DNA from 2 places in the Collinsella sp. AM36-4AA genome. Region 2 is predicted to be linked to the other one. Evidence: predicted binding sites of a transcription regulator. Region 2 holds the regulator's gene; the other holds the start of a gene.
What was found. The regulator NrdR, encoded in region 2, represses ribonucleotide reductase genes. The targets are predictions, from matches to a motif close to AAACACNATATATNGTGTTT.
Positions count from the first base shown of each region.

Region 1: a site for NrdR is predicted at 2,023-2,042, ahead of nrdD (anaerobic ribonucleoside-triphosphate reductase). Genes of this name have one in related genera too.

Region 1 covers NZ_QSHS01000008.1:47,645-51,056, reverse strand. Annotated here, with positions in the region: gene nrdD (anaerobic ribonucleoside-triphosphate reductase) at 1-1,767, opposite strand, end outside; tRNA gene DW850_RS04160 (tRNA-Val) at 2,448-2,522, opposite strand; tRNA gene DW850_RS04155 (tRNA-Gly) at 2,526-2,601, opposite strand; gene DW850_RS04150 (glycoside hydrolase family 13 protein) at 2,744-3,412, opposite strand, start outside.
Region 2 covers NZ_QSHS01000002.1:9,933-13,344, reverse strand. Annotated here, with positions in the region: gene DW850_RS01290 (heparan-alpha-glucosaminide N-acetyltransferase) at 1-440, opposite strand, end outside; gene lexA (transcriptional repressor LexA) at 440-1,084, opposite strand; gene DW850_RS01280 (LysM peptidoglycan-binding domain-containing protein) at 1,248-1,697, shown strand; gene nrdR (transcriptional regulator NrdR) at 1,749-2,192, shown strand; gene dut (dUTP diphosphatase) at 2,197-2,640, shown strand; gene DW850_RS01265 (glycosyltransferase) at 3,034-3,412, opposite strand, start outside.

The sequences.
Region 1 (3,412 bases), on a different contig from region 2:
GCACTTGGCGAACTTGTAGGTCGTCGACTCCAACGGCGTACCGTACAGCGAGAAATCGATATCGCTTTCGGCCTTCCACTCCGCGCACTTGTCGTTCATGCGCTGCATGACCGCCATGGCAAAGGGCGTGCCCTCCTTCTCGGTGTGGCTGTGGCCCGTCATGTACTTGACGCACTCATACAGGCCGGCATAGCCAAGGCTGATGGTAGAGTATCCGCCCACGAGCAACTTATCGATCGTCTCGCCCTTCTTCAGACGCGCTAGGGCACCGTACTGCCAAAGAATCGGCGCGGCATCCGAAAGCGTGCCCATCAGGCGCTCATGACGGCACAGCAGAGCACGGTGGCACAGCTCAAGGCGCTCGTCGAAGATCTTCCAGAACTTGTCCATGTCCTGATGCGAGCTCAGCGCGACATCGGGCAGGTTGATGGTCACAACACCCTGGTTAAAGCGGCCATAGTACTTGGGTTTGGTCGGGTCATAGTTCAGCGCGTTGGCGACATTGTTAAAGCCGTTGCCCGAGCGGTCGGGCGTCAAGAAGCTGCGGCAACCCATGCAGGTGTAGCAATCGCCGTTGCCGGCGGTCTCGCCCTTCGACAGCTTGAGCTCGCGCATCTTCTTCTCGGAGATGTAGTCGGGCACCATGCGCTTGGCGGTGCACTTGGCAGCAAGCTGGGTCAGGTAGAAGTACGGGGAATTCTCGTGAACGTTATCGTCCTCGAGTACATAGATAAGCTTGGGGAATGCCGGGGTAATCCACACACCGGCTTCGTTCTTAACGCCCTCATAGCGTTGACGAAGCGTCTCCTCCACGATCATGGCAAGGTCGTGCTTCTCCTGGGGCGTACGGGCCTCATTGAGATACATAAAGACCGTCACGAACGGCGCCTGGCCATTGGTGGTCATAAGGGTCACGACCTGATACTGAATCGTCTGGACGCCGCGACGGATCTCGTCACGCAGACGGTCCTCAACGACCTCACGGACCTTTTCGGCAGATGCCGAAACACCGAGCTCCTCGAGCTCGCGGGCAACCTCGCCGCGAATCTTTTGACGGCTCACCTCAACAAAGGGGGCGAGATGGGTCAGCGAAATAGACTGGCCGCCGTACTGGGAAGAAGCAACCTGGGCGATAATCTGCGTCGCGATGTTGCAGGCAGTCGAGAAGCTATGCGGCTTCTCGATCAGCGTGCCCGAGATAACGGTGCCGTTCTGGAGCATATCCTCCAGGTTCACCAGGTCGCAGTTATGCATGTGCTGGGCAAAGTAGTCGGAATCGTGGAAGTGGATCAGGCCCTCGTTGTGGGCATCCACGATCTCCTGGGGCAGCAGCACGCGCTGAGTCAGGTCCTTGGAAATCTCGCCGGCCATGTAGTCGCGCTGAACGGAGTTGACGGTCGGGTTCTTGTTAGAGTTCTCCTGCTTGACCTCTTCGTTATTGCACTCGATCAACGACAGGATCTTGTCATCGGTCGTGTTCTTCTGGCGCTTCAGGCTCTGAACATAGCGATAGATGATGTAGTGGCGGGCGACCTCGTAGCAGTCGAGACGCATGATCTCGTCCTCGACCAAATCCTGGATCTCCTCGACCGAAACGGTGTGGCCCGCGTTCTCGCATGCCTCGGCGACGTTTTGCGCCGCATAAACCACCTGGCGGTCGGTTAGACGAGAGCTCTCCTCGACCTCCAAGTTTGCGGCGCGAATCGCATTGACGATCTTATCGATGTCAAAGACAACCTCGGTGCCGCTGCGCTTGATGATCTTCATCCTCTTGCCTCTTTCGCGTCGTAGTCTCATTGCGCTTCAGAGCCAAACGATGCCCGGCAGGGCTTGCCCCTGTCTTGCGGCGCCGTCGCGCAATCTGTGTTCTCGATAAACCATAGGTCCTCATGCGGACAATCCTCGCGGCCGATCAAGCGGCTCAAAGATCTATCCAAATGGGGCAAATAAGGTCCTCGTTCTCTGTCCGCCATCTATCATACGACAAAGAGGCATCTATATCCTGTATTCTTTTTTTAGTTCAAACACAACATATAGTGTTTCAGCAGGTCAAAGCAATTGGTCATTTTGCAGACGCATTAATTATGAGGGGTTCTTGGCAAGTCGGTAAAACGTTACCAACACGGCTACCTGCATGGCAGTTATAAAACCCCCTTAGTCAAGCCGCTGACAAATCCTACCAAAACCAAGCCGCTCACGCCAAAAGAATCCAAAAGATTATGCTTGACCAACATGTTGCGGTCGTGCCTTGCCGAGCCCCATGTAACCGCGGCACGAATCCTTGAAAGATATGTGTATGCAAACAGAGAAGATGAGAGTTTTCTCGGATGACTACTGAGAAGCATCCCAGAAGATCAAAAAACTCGAAATTTGGTGACGTATTTGGCGACCCATTTGGCGAGCAAAACAAAACAGCCCAGAGGCTAAGCCTCTGGGCTGTGAACATTTGGTGGGCGTTAGAAGATTTGAACTTCTGACCTCTTCCGTGTCAGGGAAGCGCTCTCCCCCTGAGCTAAACGCCCAAATGGAGCGGACAACGGGGCTCGAACCCGCGACCCCAACCTTGGCAAGGTTGTGCTCTACCAACTGAGCCATGTCCGCTTACGAGGATTAATCTTACGTGATACCCGCATCCTATGCAAGAACTTTTTTTGAAAAGTTTTGCGACGCCCTCTCGAACCTCGCGAAGACATCAGCCACCACGGAAAGCGCGAGCAAACGCAAACTCGCCGCAAGAGGCCCCCTACAACTCAGCGAGCATGATCCAGGCAGAGCTGTCCTGCGCAAGTCTGCCGTCTGCAAGCGGTGATGAGGTGAGCAGGACCTTGCCCGCTGGCAGCTCCACGGGTGCTGCACCGAAGTTCGTCACACACGCCCAGCCGCTGTCGCGGCGATAGGCGATGACGCCGCCCTCAGCGCCCTCGGCACCATCCGCAAGGCCGGTGCGCCCGTCAAGATCGAGCCACGCAAGATCGTTAGCGCACCCGCGCAGCTTGCGCCGCAGCCAGAGGGCGTCACGATAGAGCGCAAGCATCGATGTCGGGTCCGCCTCTTCCCTATCGGCAGCGTAATCGGAAAACCATGCAGGCTGCGGCAGATGGGGCGCCGCATCGGCGTCCATCGGCGAAAATCCAAACGATCCGCCCTGCGCGGGATCGTCCGTCGCCACCCACGGCAGGGGTACACGACAGCCGTCGCGCCCCTTCTCGCGCTTCGATCCGTGCGTATTGGTCGCAGTGGGATCTTCGAGTGCAGCCCACGGGATGTCAGCCACCTCAAAAAGGCCGAGCTCCTCACCCTGATACACGTATGCCGAGCCCGGAAGCGCCAGCTCAAGCAAAAGGGCCGCCCGCGCGCGGCGCTCGCCGAGTTCACGGTCCTCGTCATAAGACGACCCGTCGCGTAAGAGCCA
Region 2 (3,412 bases):
GGGTAGACCGCCTTTGGAATGCCCCAGGTTAGGGCAAAAAGAACAAGGCACGCTGCGATGCCCCATGAGCCCGGTAATTTTTGGAGTAACGGACGGGTGAACGCAACCACCGCGGTGCACACCGCCATGCAATAAATGATGCCAAAGTTCACTGAATCGTCGACCGATACGAGCGTTGTTGCGATCCAGACGACCAAAGCTGCGGCAGCGTACTTAGCCGCTCGTTTGGCATTGTTGCGTGAGAGCGTGCACATCCAACCCGCGATAAACAAAAATACCCAGCTGATGCTGGCGCGCCAGACGTCTTGAAAGACAGTCTGGGTAAACCAAGGCATATCCCAGCCGTACAGGTAGGCGAGATCATAGCAAGCGTGAAAACCTGCCATAGAAATCATCGTAAACCCGCGGACGGTATCAAAGATGGTTATGCGTTTTTGCATTACGAGAACCGGCGCATCAAGCCGACGACTTTGCCCAGGATAACGGGATTCGTTGCATAGATAGGTTCCATGGTGTCGTTCTCGGGCTGCAAGCGCACACGCCCCTGCTCCTTGTAGAACGTCTTGACGGTCGCCGAACCATCAATCATGGCCACGACAATTTCGCCGTTCATGGCACTCTTTTGTTCACGGACGATGATGTAATCGCCATTGAAGATGCCGACATTGATCATTGAGCTCCCATGCACCTCAAGGATAAAGGAACCCTGATCAGTGGCGATTTCGGTCGGGATAGTAAACGTGTCTTCGATATTCTGCTCTGCCAGAATGGGAATCCCAGCCGCGACACGACCAACGAGCGGTAGCGAGACCGTTCCGCGAGGTGCGGTGGGCTCGTCAGATTTGGAAATTGAGACAGAGGAACCATCCTCGTTAAAGAGTTCCAGGGCGCGCGGTTTGGTGGCATCGCGCTTGAGTAGCCCGCGCGCTTCAAGGGCAGAGAGATGGGCGTGCACGGTGCTGGGGGAGGAAAGGCCCACGGCAGAAGCCATCTCGCGCACGCTGGGCGGATAACCCTTCTCCTGCTGATATTCCTTGATGAAGTCGTAAATTTGCTGCTGACGCTTGGTAATTTTGCGAGCCATCAGGGCATCCTCTCTACCCATGTCAAACAAATGTTCGAATTTTGCTTGACAGGAACAACTGTTCGAAGATAATAATAACCGAACATTCGTTCTCGCGCTAGACATTTTTGTCCGCGCGGCTTGATAAAACTGTTCTCAGCAAAACACGCGAGAGGAGAACATGATGAACGCAACGAATATGGTCCAGGGAAACCTCGCCCTTAAGCTCGAGACGCCTGCAGAACCCACTTTTACGGTTGTTCAGGGTGGCCGCTCCGGCTTTCAGCCTTTGACCGTAAAGCCTGCGCGCAATCAGCAGGCTGTAGTCGCGCCGGCCCGCGTTGCCCTGAAGGTTCCGACGATTGTCGCCGTCGCCGTTGCGCTTACGCTCTTCTTTGTCCTCGCTACGTCGGTCTTTAGCGCTCGTCATGCCGCGTATGCCGAGTCCGTTTCCAACGTTACCTACGAGACCATTCGCGTTCAGCCTGGCGATTCTCTTTGGTCGCTTGCCGAGGAATATCCAATCGAAGGCCTTTCCACGCAAGAGACTTCCGACATGATCCGTAACGTCAATCATCTGGAGCATGGTTCGCTCGCCGCCGGTGCGCATCTTAAGGTTCCTGCTCGTTCGTAATCATTATCGCGCTGCGCATGGTACCCTTGTTATCGTTTAAGAGGAGGTACCATGCGCTGTCCCAAATGCGGCAAGGCACATACCCGCGTCGTTGATTCCCGTATGCAGGAGTCAAATAACACCATTAAGCGCCGCCGCGAATGTTGCTCGTGTAACTATCGCTTTACAACGTTCGAGCGATGCGAAGACCCAATCGAGGTCATTAAGTCAGACGGAACCAAGCAGCGGTTCGATCGCAATAAGCTGCTCGTCGGCTTGATGCGCGCCACCATCAAGCGCGATATCGACACTAAGAAGCTCAATGAGATTATCGATGACATCGAGGTCGAGCTTCGCTCTCGCACGCTGACGGCCGTCACGTCCCATGAGTTGGGTGACATGGTGCTCAAGCGCTTGGCTAAGATCGACAAGGTTGCGTACATCCGTTTTGCCTCGGTCTACCGTGATTTCAAAGACGTCGATGAGTTTCTGCAAGAGCTCGACAAGCTAAGGTGATTCCATGTCCAACATTTCCGTCAACATAAAGCGTCTCGACCCCACCGTCGAGCTTCCCAAATACGCCCATCCCACCGATGCCGGCTTGGATTTACGCTCCAACGAGGACTGCGTCCTGAAGCCCTTCGAACGCCGTCTGGTCTCTACGGGGCTGGCCATCGCCCTGCCCGATGGCTACGCCGGCTTCGTCCAGCCCCGCAGCGGCTTGGCCATCAAGCAGGGCCTGTCTATAGTCAACACGCCGGGCCTCATTGATGCTCACTATCGAGGTGAGCTTAAGGTTATCCTTATCAACTTGGATCCCTCCAACGACATCCAAATCAACAAAGGCGACCGCATAGCCCAACTCGTCATCCAAGAAGTCCCCACGGTCAACCTTATTGAAGTAGAAGAACTAGACGAAACCGACCGAGGCAAAGGAGGCTTCGGCTCCAGCGGCATCGCCTAGGGCGCTCGTATCCCTCCCGCCCGGGGCTTACCTATATCATTCCATGCTCAAACATTCTCGCGTCGCTTCGCTCGCTGCGAAACTGCGCGTGGAACGATATAGGTAAGCCCCGGGCGGGCGGCTACTCGCTTGAAACAATATTTACTTTTCTAGTAAGTCGATGCGATGAAGGGTCACCTCCTTTGTCGCATCGACTTACTGTATTTATATTTTCTGGTTCCCCTTTGCAGATTCTACTGGAGGGGAATCTGGTATAGCTGCTAGTACGTAAACGCAGCTTACCTGCGGGAGGCCCCTATATATCGTCCCACGCGCAGTTTCGCAGCGAAGCGAGAATGTTTGAGCATGGGATGATATATAGGGGCCTCCCGCAGGTAAGCGGACATAAAGACGCTAGCGGATATGCGCGGGTTTTCCGCCCCAGTAGAAGCGGCAGAAGGCTCGTTTGCGCTTTTGGGGTTTGCCTACGAGCTCCATGGTTGCGATGGCGATGTCTTCGGCTGCGTGGGGTCGGCGTAGTACTTCGCCGTTGATGAGCAGTGCCTTGAGCGACTCGGGATGATCGTGGAGATGACGCAGCGTCACGATGAGTTCTCGTGCGGTGGTGACATGCATGCTGGCGCCCATGCCGGTGAGCATGGTGGTGTTGGCCTTTTCCTGGCCATAGGACTTGCCCAGCAGGATCATCGGCAGATGTGCGCATAGGCACTCGGTGACGGTGAGTCCGCCCGATTTGAGAATTGCCAGGTCGCAGCCGTGCATGAGGGCCGCC